Phragmitibacter flavus: one gene and its partner. Each later gene encodes a partner of the first gene's protein in a complex. Links are inferred from orthologs where the notes say so. Each region holds a gene or a part of one and is shown in the gene's direction. Other genes may lie near its edges.

Evidence for each region.
Region 2: the proteins of FEM03_RS14595 (region 1) and dapF are in contact, whole or in part, in a solved structure (PDB 5YGU), measured with the Escherichia coli proteins. The link is inferred for Phragmitibacter flavus from one-to-one orthologs.

What each region holds. Positions count from the first base shown.
Region 1 is NZ_VAUV01000010.1:88,064-96,321, forward strand. Bases 3,249-6,070 are described here. They hold FEM03_RS14595 (RNA pyrophosphohydrolase), read left to right. Parts: upstream 3,249-4,330; coding sequence 4,331-4,810; downstream 4,811-6,070. Other genes in these bases: FEM03_RS14585 (NHL repeat-containing protein), read left to right, coding at 3,249-3,421; FEM03_RS14590 (HAD family hydrolase), read right to left, coding at 3,424-4,086; FEM03_RS14600 (hypothetical protein), read left to right, coding at 5,400-5,804; FEM03_RS14605 (hypothetical protein), read left to right, coding at 5,974-6,070. Outside these bases: FEM03_RS14575 (PVC-type heme-binding CxxCH protein), read left to right, coding at 1-1,384; FEM03_RS14580 (N-acetylmuramoyl-L-alanine amidase family protein), read right to left, coding at 1,417-2,139; more of FEM03_RS14585, read left to right, coding at 2,363-3,248; more of FEM03_RS14605, read left to right, coding at 6,071-6,474; FEM03_RS14610 (hypothetical protein), read left to right, coding at 6,641-7,135; FEM03_RS14615 (MFS transporter), read left to right, coding at 7,333-8,258. UniProt on the Escherichia coli protein: Master regulator of 5'-end-dependent mRNA decay.
Region 2 is NZ_VAUV01000008.1:296,392-303,655, forward strand. What follows is about bases 3,192-5,966. They hold dapF (diaminopimelate epimerase), read left to right. Parts: upstream 3,192-4,058; coding sequence 4,059-4,874; downstream 4,875-5,966. Other genes in these bases: trpA (tryptophan synthase subunit alpha), read left to right, coding at 3,220-4,038; dapA (4-hydroxy-tetrahydrodipicolinate synthase), read left to right, coding at 4,907-5,785; FEM03_RS12705 (hypothetical protein), read right to left, coding at 5,771-5,966. Also shown: FEM03_RS12675 (sulfurtransferase), read left to right, coding at 1-835; FEM03_RS12680 (V-type ATP synthase subunit E family protein), read left to right, coding at 890-1,612; cls (cardiolipin synthase), read right to left, coding at 1,628-3,085; more of FEM03_RS12705, read right to left, coding at 5,967-7,264. UniProt on the Escherichia coli protein: Involved in the succinylase branch of the L-lysine biosynthesis and in the biosynthesis of the pentapeptide incorporated in the peptidoglycan moiety. Catalyzes the stereoinversion of LL-2,6-diaminopimelate (L,L-DAP) to meso-diaminopimelate (meso-DAP).

The sequences.
Region 1 (8,258 bases):
GGTGCCGGGATTGGCGAAGAATGCGGCACCCGAGGAGTATCACCCGGTGGGTCCGTTGTTTGACACGAGTCCGAAGACGACGGGGTTGGAGATCATTGGAACGAAGGCTTTGCCAGAGGAGATTCAGGGCACGGCGTTGATCGGTGGCTATTTTGGGAGTGTGGTGGAGTTGCATCGATTTGTAGACAATGGATCGGGGTTCAAGACGGAGCAGTTGCCAAAATTGCTGCGTTCGGAAAGTGATGCGTTTCGTCCGGTGGATGTGAATGTGGGGCCGGATGGGGCGATGTATCTGGCGGACTGGTTCAATCCGGTGATTGGCCATTATCAGGCAAGTTACGCGGATCCACGACGGGATCGTCGGCATGGCAGGATCTGGCGGATCAGTGCGAAGGGGTATGCAAAAGTGAAGCAGCCGGATCTGGCATCAATGGATGCGGCGGCGTTGTTGCAGCAGATGCATTCGCCGGAGAGATGGACGCGTTATCAGGCCAAGCGTTTGCTTTTTGACATGGACAAAGAGGCGGTCATCAAAGCGGCGGATGAGTTCGCCAAAGAGGTGAAGGATGAGCGGGTGTTGTTGGAAACGGTGGGGGTGTTTGAAGCTCATGGCGCGGTTCGTTCTGCCTTGGTGGAGCGCTTGATGAAAGCGAAGGATGCGCGGGTGAGGGCTTATGGAGCGCGCGTCGCAGGGGCTTGGAACGCGGAGTTGCCGAATGCGCTGGAGCTGTTGAAGACGGCTGCCAGGGACGAGCATCCACGGGTGCGACTGGAAGCGGTGATTGCGTGTAGTTATGTGGAGAAACCCGAGGCGGTGGAGGTGGCGACGATGGTGCTGGAGTCGCCGTCGGACCGGTTCTTGGACTATGCGCTGGCGCAGTCGGTGAGAGGCTCTGAGAAAATTTGGCGCAAGGCGTTGGCGGACGGGAAGTTGACGTTCGGCGGAAGCGCGAAGCAGAAGACTTATGTGAGCGCCATTGCGGGCAGTGGTCCGGTTCAGGAGCATCCGGGCAAGGTGGTTTATGATGCGTTGTGTTTGAACTGTCATCAACCTGGTGGGGTGGGGTTGCCGGGGGTTTATCCTCCTGTGGCGGGCAGCGAATGGATGGTGGGGGACAAGGAGTTGTTGATCAAGATCACGCTGCACGGGTTGACCGGGCCGATTGAGGTGAAGGGCACGACTTATGGCGCGGCGGTGCCGATTCCGATGCCGCCGATGGGGCTGGATGATCAGCAGATGGCGGATGTGCTGAGCTATTTGCGGACAGCCGAGTTTGGCAATGAGGCGTCGGCGGTGACGGTCGATGATGTGGCCAAGGTGCGGGCGGCGACCGCGGGCAGGACGGCGATGTGGACGGTGGAGGAGCTGAACAAAGGGAAGTGAGGGAGTGGTGAGGGACAGGAATGTCCCTCCTCCTAAAAACTACCTCGTCGGTCGCTGGCTTTGCTGGGCGGCATGTAGATGGGTTTGGGGATGGGGCCCATTCCGGCATCGCCTGCGGCGGATTGTTCGCGAATGGCTTTGCCGATGGCCTTGGCGAGAGTTGCCCGGTAGCGTTCGGTTTTTAGCAGTTGGGCTTCCCTTGAGTTGGTGAGGTAACCACCTTCAAGGAGCACGCAGGGGATTAGGGGGTTGCGGGTGAGGCGCAGTCGGCGTCGCACAAGTCCGCGATTGCCGTTTTTGTAGGGGGTGACGGCGCTGAGTTCGCGTTGAATGCGTTTGGCGAGGGAGTAGCTATCGCTGCGCCAGTAGTAGGTTTCGGGTCCGGCGATGCGGCGCGGGCCGTGATTGAAGTGGATGCTGATGAGGACGGCGTCGCCATAGCGGTTGGCTTTGCGGACGCGGTCATCGAGGTCGACAAAATGGTCGCTGTCGCGGATGAGCACGACCTTGAATTGATTTTGCAGGTCGGCTTTGAGTTTGCGGACGACGTCGGTGACAACGGCTTTTTCTTGTAGTCCATTGGCCACCGCACCGGTGTCGCGTCCGCCGTGACCTGCATCCAGAATGACGGTGGAGAAGTTTTGGGGACCTGGACGGTCGCCGTATTGACTTCGGTTGCCGCCCATTTGCATGGAGCCGCAGGAGGAAAGCAGGCAGGTGAGGAACAGCAGGGGGAAGAATTGGGAAATTGGCACGATGGAAAGCAAATAGGGACGCGGGGATTGAATGAGCAGTGGTTCGCATTTTCCGTGCTCAAGTGACTTTGGAAAGTGCGTTGTTTTGAACAAGGGGTTGAAAGTTGCTGTGGAGACGGGAGGTATTTGAGAGGCGACTTGATCTCGCGTCTCGATTTTGCATGGACGCGGGAAGGGTTGTTTGATTAGGTTCAGTGGTGTAGGTCCAATTTGATTTTGTGTTATGAAACGTCGATTATTTGTCAAACAAGCGGGTGCGGCTTTTGCCGTAGGTTCGGGTTCGGTTTTGGGGTTTCCTGCGATTTTGAAGGGGGCGGAGTCGGAGAGGCCGGTGATTGGCGAGGGGGATCTGCGATTTTCCTGTGAGCATGATTGGGGGACCTTGCCGGATGGGCATACCTACGGGGGCGCGTCCCACGGGGTGGCTTTCGACAGTCAGGGGAACGTTTACATTTCGCACACCGGTGGGCCGGGGAGTGTTTTTGTTTTTGATCCGGCTGGGAAGTTCATGAAATCGCTGGCACCGCAGCATCAGGGCAACGGTCATGGCCTCGACATTCGCAACGAGGGTGGGGTGGACTTTATTTATCTTTCGCCCAATACGCCGAAAAATGCGCCAGCACCGATGAAGGCGACCAAGATGACGCTGTCGGGTGAAGTGGTTTGGGAGGGCGGTCCGCCGCCGGAATCGCATCGGTATGACAACAAGGAGCCGTTCAACCTGACCAGCACCAGTTTTTGTCCCGATGGTGGCTGGCATGTGGGCGACGGTTATGGAAGCCACTTTCTGCACCGCTACGACAAGGATGGAAAGTATCTGGCAAGTTTCGGCGGGAAAGGCAAGGAACCGGGGCAGTTTGCGACACCGCATGGGCATTGGTTTGATGATCGTGAAGGGGTGGATCAACTGGTGGTTTGTGACCGGGCGAATGCGCGGCTGCAATTGATGACGGTTGACGGCGAGGTGCTGGGGCAGGGACCAGCGATTGAGTCGCCGGCGTCACTGGACATCCGAGGGGATGTGATGGTGTGCACGGAGATCTTTATTGGTCGCGTGGCATTCCTGGACAAAAAACATCAAGTGATTGCGCGTCTGAGTGAAGATGCGGAGTGGAACAAGATGATCAAAGAAACGAAAGGATTCCGTGCGCTGGCCAATCGCCCGAAGTGGAAAGCGGGCATGTTTGTGCATCCTCATGACGCGACTTTTGACCGCGACGGAAATTTGTTTATCGCCGAGTGGGTGGAGGGCGGACGGGTGTCGAAGTTGACGAAGGTGTGAGGTCAGCCTGAGAGGAGAGAAGGATTCAGCAGGTCTCTCGGGTGATCGATGAGGATTTTGGCACCGTTGGCGAGCAATTCCGCTTCGTCGCGAAATCCCCATCGGACGCCGATGGGAATCATGGCCGCGCGGGTGGCCATCTCCATGTCGATCCCCGAATCACCGATATAGGCGGCGTCTTCTGGCGCGACGCCGAGAGAAGCCAGCATGTCTAGCGCGGCGGCGGGATCGGGTTTGCGCGGAACGTCGTCGCGGGCACCACGGACTTCAAAGAAGGGAATACCCGGGAAGAAGTGATCGCAGCAGAGGGTGGTGAAGGCTTGGGGTTTGTTGGAAAGGACGCCGATGGCATGTCCTTGGGCGTGCATTTGATGGAGGGCGTCAAGCATGCCTTCGTAGGGTTTGGATTGCAGGTTCCAGGTGTCGGCGTAGTGACGCTGGTAGTCGGCGACGCGGGCATCGAGTTCACCACGCGCCAAGGCCTCGGGCGGCAGGGCACGTTCAACCAGGGCGCGAACCCCGTCTCCGATGTAGAGGGGGAAAACCTCCATTGGTTGGGTGGGATAGTGGTGCTCGGCGAGCATGCGATTGATGGCATCGGCGAGGTCGGCAATGGAGTCGAGCAGGGTGCCGTCGAGATCGAAAATGAAAGTGGAAAGAGGCATGGTCAGTCTTGGACGTTAGCGAGGGTGTGATCGTAGGCAATTTTGATTCAGACTCGGCATGATGATTGCACTGCGAGAGCGGCGATATCATTTGTTCAGCTTTGCGAATTATTTCGTTGCTAAAAGGAGTGATTGAGGAACTCTGTATTTTGCCTTTCCGTCTATGCCTGTAACCCCTTCAGATTTGCTTGATGATGCATCTGCTTTGGCAGCTGAATCAACGTTGGCGCCTGCTTCTGAAGAAGTGACCACACCCCTCTTGGGGGCGGCCCCGGTGTTGTTTCGTCCCAATGTGGCGGCCATCATCTTGAACATGGACAATGCCATGCTGGTCGCGCAGCGTTCAGGGATGAAGACTTCCTGGCAATTCCCGCAAGGTGGAGTGGATACCGGCGAGACTTTGGAAGAAGCGCTCTATCGCGAAGTGGAAGAGGAAGTGGGTTTGAAACCCGAGTTGCTGCAGCTGCTGGACCGCAAAGGCGGCTATCGCTATGAATTTCCCAAGGGCCGATTGAAATATGGTGTCTACGGCGGGCAGGAGCAGGTGTATTATTTGTGCCGGTTTCTCGGCAAGGATCGCGATGTGAATCTGGATCACAAGTGTCGCGAATTTGATCGCTGGCGCTGGTTGAAACCCGAAAAATTCGACATGGAATGGGTGCCCAAGTTCAAGCGCCACGTGTATCAAAGGGTGTTCAAGGATTTTTTTGGGATTGAGAAGTGATGACGGGGTGGGACCTGCGATAAGGTGGAGAGTGGTGCCCCAGGATTGAAGAGCTGGGTGGAGCGTTCGGGAAGTCGCTTTCGGTGTCCGGGAGGAGGCGTTTAGTGTCCGGCTTGGCGCGTCGTGCAACCGGGAAGGCGCTTTCAGCGTCTAGGATGTCGCGTGCAGTGTCCGGAAAGGCGCGTGCAATTTCCGGCAAGGCAATTGAAGTGTTTTGGAAGGCACTTCAGGTGTCCAGAAAGGTCTGTGCAGCGTCCGGGAAGGCAAATACAGTGTTAGGGAAGGCGTGTGCGGTTTCCGGGACCGGGGAGGCTGATCCGGATTCGCCAACTCAAGACGATCTCCCCTTGCTCGTGATCGATCCATTGCTGCCGTCCGATGGGGACCCCTATTGGAAAATTCTGTTATTTATGGTGTAAAATAACACCTCTATTCTCGCCTAAATCTCCAAATTTGAAGAATAACACCCGGAAATCGGTGTTATTTAACATGCCAAAACAGATCACCTCTCGAAAAACCTTCAAATTTGAAGCATATAGGGTGATTCTATCCTTCAAAACGTTATATTAATCCTCTGTTCTGCCAAGAAATGAAGACCGTTGCTTCCGCATGTGCGCTCAGCATAGTGATGCTTCTCCTCGGAGCATGCGGGCGCGAACACACTGATCGAGCGGAGATTAAGAGCGAGATCGAACTTCAGAGGAATCAAGGATGGGATTTCGTCGAGATGGTAGGTGAAGCCCATTCAACTCCTGTGATGAGGGAGATTCGACATTCCGACGCCAGTGGATCTTTGACCGTTCACGCTGGGAACACTGGAGTGGACGGCTACGGAGATCGTTCGCAATCTTTTGATAAAACATTTAAGAAGGATGGATTCGATTATCTTGAGGTGAAGATCATGACGTCGCCTGCTGATGGCTACTGTCTCGTCTTCCAGAAGCCACGGGGGACGATCAACAATAGTGCTTCCACGCCACAGAAGAATAATTAAGATGCAGAACAAGCCGAGACACAGCAACCCCTATCAGCCGCCCTGTTTACATGCTCTCCCTTATTTTCAACCTCAACCCCGTGATCGATGTGCGCCCTCGCTGATAGGGGTGCGTGCTCTTTGACGTTCGGCATCGTCACGTTTTTCTTCAATCCACACCAATACAACCATGAAAAAACTCTGCGTTATCATCACGCTCCTATGTGGTGCAAACCTGCTGCTTGCGGATTCGCCTTTCCAACGCGAGTTAAAGCAGTTGCATGAGCAGCACGAAAAGGCAGTGGCAGCAGCCGTAGATCCAGTCAATCGTCGTCATCAGGCTGCACTCGAGCAGTTGCTACGGCGTGCAACTCAAAGCAACGATCTTCAAACTGCCGTCCAGATTCAAGAAGCGCTGGCTGCCCTCGGCGTCGTTCAAGGTATGGACGCCGGGAGCGTCATCGGCAAATGGACATTCCGCCCCGCATCACGGCCCCCTGTCGACCGCGAGTTGAAACCAGATGGGACCGTAACCAAGGAGGGAGGAGGAACAGGAACATGGAAAATCGAGGGCAACACTCTGAAAATCCGATACCCTGACGGCTCGACCGATTTCAAGCTTCCAGTTCGCAATGGAAAACTGATAGGGCGCGGACACAGTGGTGACAAAATCATTGCTGAGCGCAAATAGCTCCACCACAACGCCAACAAGGCGCGACATGACAACCCCTACCAGCCGTTCTGCTAAGATGCTTTTCAGCCACTACAACCTCAACCCCGCGTTCGACGCGCGCCGCCGCTGGTAGGGGTGCGTGCTCTTTGACCTTGACGTTCGCCTAGCTAACAGCGCCACTCGTATGTTTGTCTTATACTCAGTTGCTGGAGTTGTTGCTGCCTTGATTGGCTACGTTGTCTGGATTGAGATCAGGGCTCAGCGCATGTGGGTCATATCGATCCACACCTATGAAGGATTCCCGTTGCTGCTTCGTCATATTGATCGATTGCCATTTCCTTCTCGCCGCAAGGAGCTTCCAACGTTGTCCATCATAACTCACACGTTCTCAGAGCGATCACCCGACGAACTTCCTGAACCCGCATACAATGACGATCTGGCGGAGTTGGACTTGGCCATGATCACAGTCATGCGAGACCGCCGAATCGGTTCGCCCGTGCTGATTGAGACGTTCGGAGGAAAGTGCATTTACTATCACTACGTTGTTGATCGCCACAGCGCAAAGCGACAATTCCAGAAAGCTAGACTTCTCTTTCCAGATGAGATGATTGATTTTGACACCCGGGAGGATCCCGAATGGGGTTTCATTGATCGCTATGCGAAGAACTACTTTCCATAGCAGATTGTCTAGAGCATGACTATTGAGCAGACCATTGGCCAGACAAAGGCGAATAAGGCGCGGCTGGACAACCGCTGGGGCTGCTATGTTGGCCATGCTTTCCATAACTTTAGCCCTCCTGCCGTCTCCACGCTCACCCCCGCTCCAGCGGTGCCATCGCTTAGAGGTTCGACAAGACAATGAAGAGTTCGCGCTACATGCTACCAATCGTTGCGTTGGCGCTTTTTCCATCTGCCGCATCGGCCAATGCGGGAACACCCCTAATGTGGGCATCCATGCTTCACTTGGCGATCGGGAATGCCATTATTGGAATCCTTGAGGGATTGTTACTCGCATGGATGTTTAAGTGCTCAAAGCGGAAGGCGATTTTGACCCTGATTGTGGCAAATTACGCATCTGCCTGGGCTGGAGGTTTATTCGTTGTCGGTTACTTGGCCGCCCTGCCGGACATTACGATTCATACACTCCAGTATTGGTTTCTGGTTTTCGTTATTGTTGCTTTTATCGTCACGCTCCTGATTGAACTCCCCTTCTTCTGGTTCGCTCTGCGTCCACAAAATTATTCTTGGCGAAGAGCCTTAGTTGCAACCCCAGTGATCCATGGGATCAGTTACGTGTTGCTTTTTGGCTGGTATTGGATGGCGAGTGGAACTTCGATGATCACTAGACTCGAAGTAGTGCCAATGGATGAGATGGCGATTTCGGAGCCTCATTTACTCTACTTCATATCCCGAGAAGGCAATCAGGTTTTACGCATGGATATCGGTGATTCTAGTGCCCCTCAGCCTATTTCAGAATTAACAGCGCATCACCGGAATGATCGTCTCTTCGTTCGTCCACGTGATGAATCAGGTTTTGACCTTTTCGTTTACCTCGATTCGGAGGATGGGGGCGCTGAGACAGAATCACGGATTTTGGAGGACTTTTCAGAGCAAGCCCCTGTTGAGTGGCGCATTGCTGAAGGACATTCTGAAAAGGCCGAGGGTTCGTGGTTCAACTTTGGCCCGGTTCCCGCCATCGGCCCACAATCCAACTGGGCGTTCCGAACCGGTTTTTGGCCGACCGAGGGAATAAGCGGAAAGAACGAGAAGACAGGGGAAGAGGTGCACTACGCCCTTGAGCT
Region 2 (7,264 bases), on another replicon or contig:
CGACGCCAAAGCCCTCATTGAAAACCCCGACCCCTCCCAACGCCCGCATGTCATCGACACCCGCGGCGGTTACAAAGACTACTTCCGGGCTCACCTCCCCAACGCCCACCACCTCAATTTCGATACCCTTCGCGGCACTGATCACGGCGTTCCCGTGCAATACCTCCCCGACGACCTCACCCAAATCCTCCTCACCCGCGCCGGAGTCGACAAAACCCGCCCCCATCTCCTTTATGCCGATGGTGCCGCCCTTCCCAACGACGAAATCCTCAGCGCCACCATGGTTGCTTATGTCCTCGAAAAGTTTGGCGTCAATGACATCCTCATTCTCGACGGCGGCCTCAGCGCCTGGAAAGCCGCCGGATACGCCACCACCCAAGAGTATCCCGACACCAAATCCGGCAACCTTTCCACCGCTTCTCCCCTGCCCATCTCCCTCTCCGTCGACGAGGTTCTCAAGCTCAAAGACCAGCCCGGTCATGTGCTTGTCGACGCCCGTCCCATCAATGAATACCTTGGCAAAGACGACGTTTGGCTTCGCAAAGGCCACATCCCCGGAGCCATCAGCTTTCACTGGGCCAAACTCATGGCGGCTGACAACACCCACCAATTCAAACCCTTCGACAGCGTCAAAGCGGAACTCACCGCCGCCGGTCTCACCCCCGACAAAAACATCCTCGTCTACTGCGGCACCTCACGCGAGGGCAGCCTGCTACGGTTTTATCTCAAACATGTCGCCGGTTATCCCCATGTCCGACTCTACGAAGGCTCCTGGAAAGAATACGCGTCGCTCAAACAACACCCCGTCGAAACCAAAGCGAACGAGCCCAAATAGCCCTCCAAAGCGCCCCCCATTGACGTCACGCGAGAATTCCCGTATTCTTGGTGCATGAAAACCGCGCTCGCCATGGTTCTCGCGATCCTGTCCCAGGCGCTTCCCTTGTCGGCTGAAGAGAATCAAAACCCCGTCGAACCAAGCCGCTTCGACATCAGCACCCTCTCCGGCGAAATTTACAAAAACAGCCGCCTCATCAAAGTCACCCCGGCCGACCTCACCGTCATGCACGACGCAGGCGTTGCAAAAATAGGCTTCGAAAATCTCAATCCCACCTGGCAGCAAAAGTTCGGTTACGACCCCGCCAAAGCCGATGCCTATCGCGAAAAAATCGCCATCCAAAACCGCGAAGCCGAAGACCGTCGCCAGCAGCTTTCCCTCCAGCGCGAGCGCACCGAGCGCCTCGCCATCGCCAAAATTGAAGCCGAAGAACGTCGCCTCGCCGCCCAGAGCAAAGACCCCGCTCCACTCGCGCCACTGCCCGGTGAAGAAAACCGCCCGCTCCTTCCGGCTCCCACCACCACGGTCGAAATCATCCCTTCCGCCCCACCCCTTGGAGCTGTGCATGATCCCGGCATCAGCACTCGAAACAGCAGCAGCCGCAGGTGGCGTTCCGGCGACGGCATTTACAGCGTCGACGGCTATTATCCCCCGTTCATTTGGAGTTCCCCTTCCCGCCCTTGGTCTCCTCACTACCATCCCCATCACCACCATCATCACCCGCATCATCACAGCGGTTCCTTCATAAGCCCGCCCATCATTCGCATCACCCGCTGAGTTTCCAACTCTGACCTACAAAAACGGAATGAACAGCCGCGCCAGGCCGTTCCGCAGTCGCACCAACACCGGCGCCTCATCCAGCATTTTCTGGGTAATCCTCACACTGCATTCAAGACTCTCCTGAAACCTTGCGCCAAGATCGCGCGCCAGCATGTCGTCAAAGCAGGCGAGGTTGAATTCGTAGTTGAGGTGCAGACTGCGTGAATCCCAGTTGGTCGACCCGATCAATGACCACGCCCCATCGACCACCATGAATTTGCTGTGGTCAAAATGACCCGTTGCCTCAAACATCTGCACCCCATGCCGCAGCAGTTCCGGATACAGCGTGTGCGATGCCCATTGCACAAACCCAATATTGTTCTTGCTCGGCGTGATGACACTCACCCGCACCCCTCTTAAGGACGCCAACGTGAGCGCCCAGGTCAGCCGCGTATTCGGCAGGAAATACGGCGTCATGATTTGGATCTCCTCCTTCGCAGCACCAATCGCCGCCAGCATGGTGCGGATCAACACATCCGCGTCCTCATCCGGACCATCCGGCAATCCAATCGCCGCCACCTCGCCTACCGGTTCCAATGCCGGATACCATTTTTCGCCCGACAGCACCTCCTTCGCACAGAATGCCCAGTCCTCGGCAAACACCCGCTGCAACTGCCGCACCACCGGCCCTTCCACCTGAAAATGCATGTCCTGCACCGGATGCGACGGATTCGCCGCCAGCATGTTGCCCTGGCGAATGTTCATCCCGCCCGTGAATCCAACCTTGCCATCCACCACCAGAATCTTGCGATGGTTGCGCAGGTTCATGGTGAGAATGCGCAGCACAAACCGCAGTGGCATGTAACGCTTCGCAAACACCCCGCGCTTGCGCAGAATTCGCGTCACCGGAGGAAACGAATAACGCGTCCCCGCATCATCCACCAACACCCGCACCTCCACGCCCCGCTCATGCGCTTTCGACAGTTCCTCCACAAATTCTGCGCCGATCCCCTTCGCCTCAAAAATGTAACTGCACAGACTTACCGAAGTCTCCGCCGCACGGATCGCATCCAGCATCGCAAACATCGCTTCATCGCCATTGCGTAGCGACGTCACCCGGTTGCCAACGGTAAATCCAAAGCGCGAGATCCGCCCCAAAGTCGCTGCCAGTCCCCGCATCTGCGTCAGTTCCGGAGCCATCTCCCATGGATTCACCGGACACGCCGCCCCCACGTCGCCCTTACCCATTTCGGCCTCCAGATGATAACGTTTCCCCCAACGCTGCAAACTGTTGATGCCAAACAGCACATAAAAAATCGCGCCCACCACCGGCACAAAACAAATGATCACCGCCCAGAACGCGGCTGACCGCGCATCGCGATGCCGCAGCAGCACATGCCCAAACGCCACCGCCACCAGGCTGACCGCCATCGCGATCACCAGCCAATGCCATACATGTTGTAAAATCGGCCAAACTTCCGCCAAAGTCATACTTGGATCCACCTTCGCCATCGACAAGACAACCGCAAGGCGAAACACAAATGACAGCACCGTCACCACTCCCCCCTCCCGCCTTCCCAAAACTCATTGCACATCGCCCGTCCCCCGACTAACTCTCTGGCCCCATGAACCGTCTCGACCAACGCTTCGCCGACCTGCGCGCCTCCGGCAAATCCGCCTTCATCGCCTACATCGCCGCCGGTGATCCCACGCTCGAACGCACCCGCGAGATCGTCCTCACCCTCGAAAAATGCGGGGCCGACATCATCGAACTCGGCCTCCCCTTCAGCGACCCGCTCGCCGACGGCATCGTCAACCAAATGGCCGCCGACCGCGCCCTGCGCTCCGGCACCACCACCGCCAAAGTCCTCTCGTTCATCAAAGAGCTCCGCCAGGAAACCCAAATTCCCCTGGTTCTCTTCACCTACCTCAACCCCGTCTACACCTACGGTTTCGAGCGCTTCCATCAAGACGCCGCCGCCGCCGGAGTCGATGGCATCCTGCTCCTCGACCTTCCTCCCGACGAAGCTTCGCTCAACCTCGAAACCACCCTCGGCCCCAACTCCGTCGAACACCCACGTCCGGCCACCATCCGCCTCATCGCCCCCACCACCCCCGCCGAACGCATCCAGCTCATCGCCTCCAAAGCCGAGGGATTCATCTACTACGTCTCCCGCGAAGGCGTCACCGGCGCCCAGACCAGCCTCGCCACCGGCATCCAGGAGCAGGTCAAACTCATCCAGTCCGCAGGCAGCGTTCCCGTCGCCGTCGGATTCGGCATCTCCACGCCCGAACAGGCCCGCACCGTCGCCACCATGGCCGATGGAGTGGTCGTCGGCAGTGCCATCGTCAAGCTCATCGAACAACACGGCCACGCAGAAGATCTCGCCGCAAAACTCACCGCTTTCGTAAAGCCTCTTGTAGACGCCGTGAAATCCGCTTAACTTCACCGCCCTCCACACCCATGGCCTCCACACTCTCATTCTGGAAAATGAACGGCGCGGGCAATGACTTCGTCATGCTCGACAACCGCAACCTCGCGCTCAACCTCGACCGCGACGCCATCGCCAAACTCTGCGACCGCCATCGCGGCATCGGAGCCGACGGACTCCTCGCCGTCGAACCCGCCCAAGCCACCGGCGACTTCCGCATGCGTTATTACAATGCCGATGGAGGCGAAGCCGAAATGTGCGGCAACGGCGCCCGCTGCTTCGCCCGTTTCGTCAATCATCTCCACGACAACTCCCTCGAACACGTCAGCTTCGAGACCCAGGCCGGCATCATCTCCGGCGAATTTCTCGAAGACCAGGTGCGCATCAACATGAGCACCCCGCACGACCTCAAACTTCACCAGGAGCTCATCGTCGAAGGCCTGCCGCTCATCGTCCACAGCGTCAACACCGGCGTTCCCCATGCCGTCGTCCTCGTCGAAGACCTCGACCACACGGATGTCAATCGCCTCGGTGCCGCCCTCCGCTACCACGAAGCCTTCGCCCCCAAAGGCACCAACGCCAACTTCGTTCAGGTCATCGAACCCGGCTACATCCGCATCCGCACCTATGAACGCGGCGTCGAGGACGAAACCCTCGCCTGCGGCACCGGCATGGTCGCCTGCGCCCTCATCCATCACGAACTCATCGGAGCCGAATCCCCCGTCTCCGTCCTCGTCAAAGGCGGCGACACCTTGCTCATCGGCTTCGAAAAAATCGATGGCATCTACCACGACGTCACCCTTCACGGCCCCGCCGACTTCGTCTTCAACGGCGACGTCACCATTTAACCCATTCATTCATCCCAGACACCCCACCCATCATGTTCGCCGGAACCCACACCGCCATCGTCACCCCCTTCAAAGACGGACAGCTCGACGAAGCCGCCCTGCAAAAGCTCGTCGACTTCCAGTTCCAAAGCGGCGTGCAAGGCATCGTCCCCTGCGGCACCACCGGCGAATCCCCCACGCTCGACTACGACGAACATGAACGCGTGATCCAGCTCTGCGTCGAGTTCGCCCGCGGTCGCGGCATCGTCATGGCCGGCACCGGCAGCAACTCCACCGCCGAAGCCATCGAAATGACCCAGGAAGCCGAAGCCGCCGGAGCCAATGCCATCCTGCAAGTCGCCCCTTATTACAACAAACCCACCCCCGAGGGCCTGTTCCGCCACTTCAAAGCCATCGCCGCCGCCACCAAACTGCCCATCATGCTCTACAGCATCCCCGGCCGTTGCGGCATCGAAATCCCCATCGAGACCATCCAGCGCCTCGTCGCCGAATGTCCCAACATCGTCGCCATCAAAGAAGCCGGTGGCAGCCTTGACCGCGTCAGCGCCATCAAACAAAACCTGCCCGCCAGTTTCGAAGTCCTCTCCGGCGACGACTCCCTCACCCTGCCCTTCATCAGCGTCGGCGCTGTCGGTGTCGTCAGCGTTGCAGCGAACGTGATCCCACGCGAAATGACCCATCTCGTCCAGGCCGCCCTGCAAGGCAAATGGAACGAAGCCCAGGCCGTCCACGCCAGGTTCAACCCGCTCTTCAGCGCCTTTCTCAAACTCGCCACCAACCCCATCCCGATCAAAACCGCGATGGGACTCAAAGGTCTGTGCGAACCTGAACTGCGCCTGCCCCTCTGCGAGATGACCGACGCCCAAACGGCCGAGCTGAAAGCCGTCATGGAAAAACTACGGCTTCTTTAAAAACAGCCGGCGCACCGACTCCTTCACATCAAAGTGGTATTTGAACCAGCGGATCTCATCCAGCCGGGCCTCCACCTCATCTGGTGATCCACTCTCGCGCGTCGGACAAATCCCCAGCACTTCAAAAAGCTCCATCTCCATGCCGAACTTGTCCGCATAGCCCCGATTGTAGACTCCCACCACCAGCAACGGCTGCTCAGACGGGATGCCCTTCAGGTCGCCCGGGATCTGCAACCCCAGCCGCCTTTCGCCCGACGTCGAATTCAGCACCCGCGCCTCCACCACCCAGCGCGCATGGTCCCGACGCTCAAACACCCGCGTCATGCTGTTCAGATCCTCGTGTTTCCCAATGCGCACCCGGTAGTCATCGAACTGCACCAGCTTCACCGCAAAACCCTTCTCTGGAATGTCCCTCACCCGTTGATCGGGATGCCCGGTCATCGTCCGTTCCACCAAGGCCCGCGCTTCCCCTTCCTTCAAAGTGATCCCCTCCGGCGGATGGATCGAACGCCAGCCATACGCCCCCAGTGCCCCCACCACGGAAAGACCACACAGAGCCGACATCACCCAAGCCGCACGCGCTGACCAACGCCAACCATGCGCCCTCCACGCCCCCGCCCTCGCCACCAAACGCCGCGGCACGGGCTGTCTCCAACCCGGCACTTTCGCCCATAACCAGTCGAGTCCCTGAGAAGACGTTACCAAAACCCGCTCCCAAGCCCCGCACCAGATGAGAAACAACAGCCAGTCGCCCGCCGTCTGGAATCGGTCCGTTGCCACATTCCCCGACATCGCCGCCAGCAGCAAAAACGAAACCGCCGTGGCCACCACCAGCCACCATCCCACCCGCTGCCGCCGCGATGCCAAAATCAAAACGATCAACGACCCCGCTGCGAGGCTTTGAACCGACGGCAAGTGATCCACGTGATGCAACAACAACAACGCCAGTGCCGCAGGCAACGCGGGCAACCAAAACTTGCGTCTCACACACTGACCCAGCGCCACCAGCACGATCAACCATCGCGTCAGCCACTGCCACACCGGATTGGTCCTTGGCGTGTATTCCGCCGCCCGCACAAACGCCTCCGACAACTGCTTCACATATCGCACCGGATGCTCCGTCACCAGCGCCACATACTTCTGCATGAAATAGTTGTAACGCCGCCCCGTCGTTCCCGGACCAAACCCATCCCTGCGCGCCTCATCATGGATATTGCTCGTCAGCCGCTTCTCCACCGGATGCGCCCCCCCATACAACAACTCCGACGTGTTCAGCGACTGCGTAAACGCCCCATACTTCACCTGCTGACGAAACATCCACGGCAAAAACAACGCACAAACCATCACACAAAACATCGCCGCGCACTTCGCCACCCGCCCCCAACCCCAACCCTGCCACCAACCAAACACCACAATCAGAATGGGATACAACGGCACCGTCAGCAAAAACACTCCCGACGCCAGATTGCCTAACCCCAC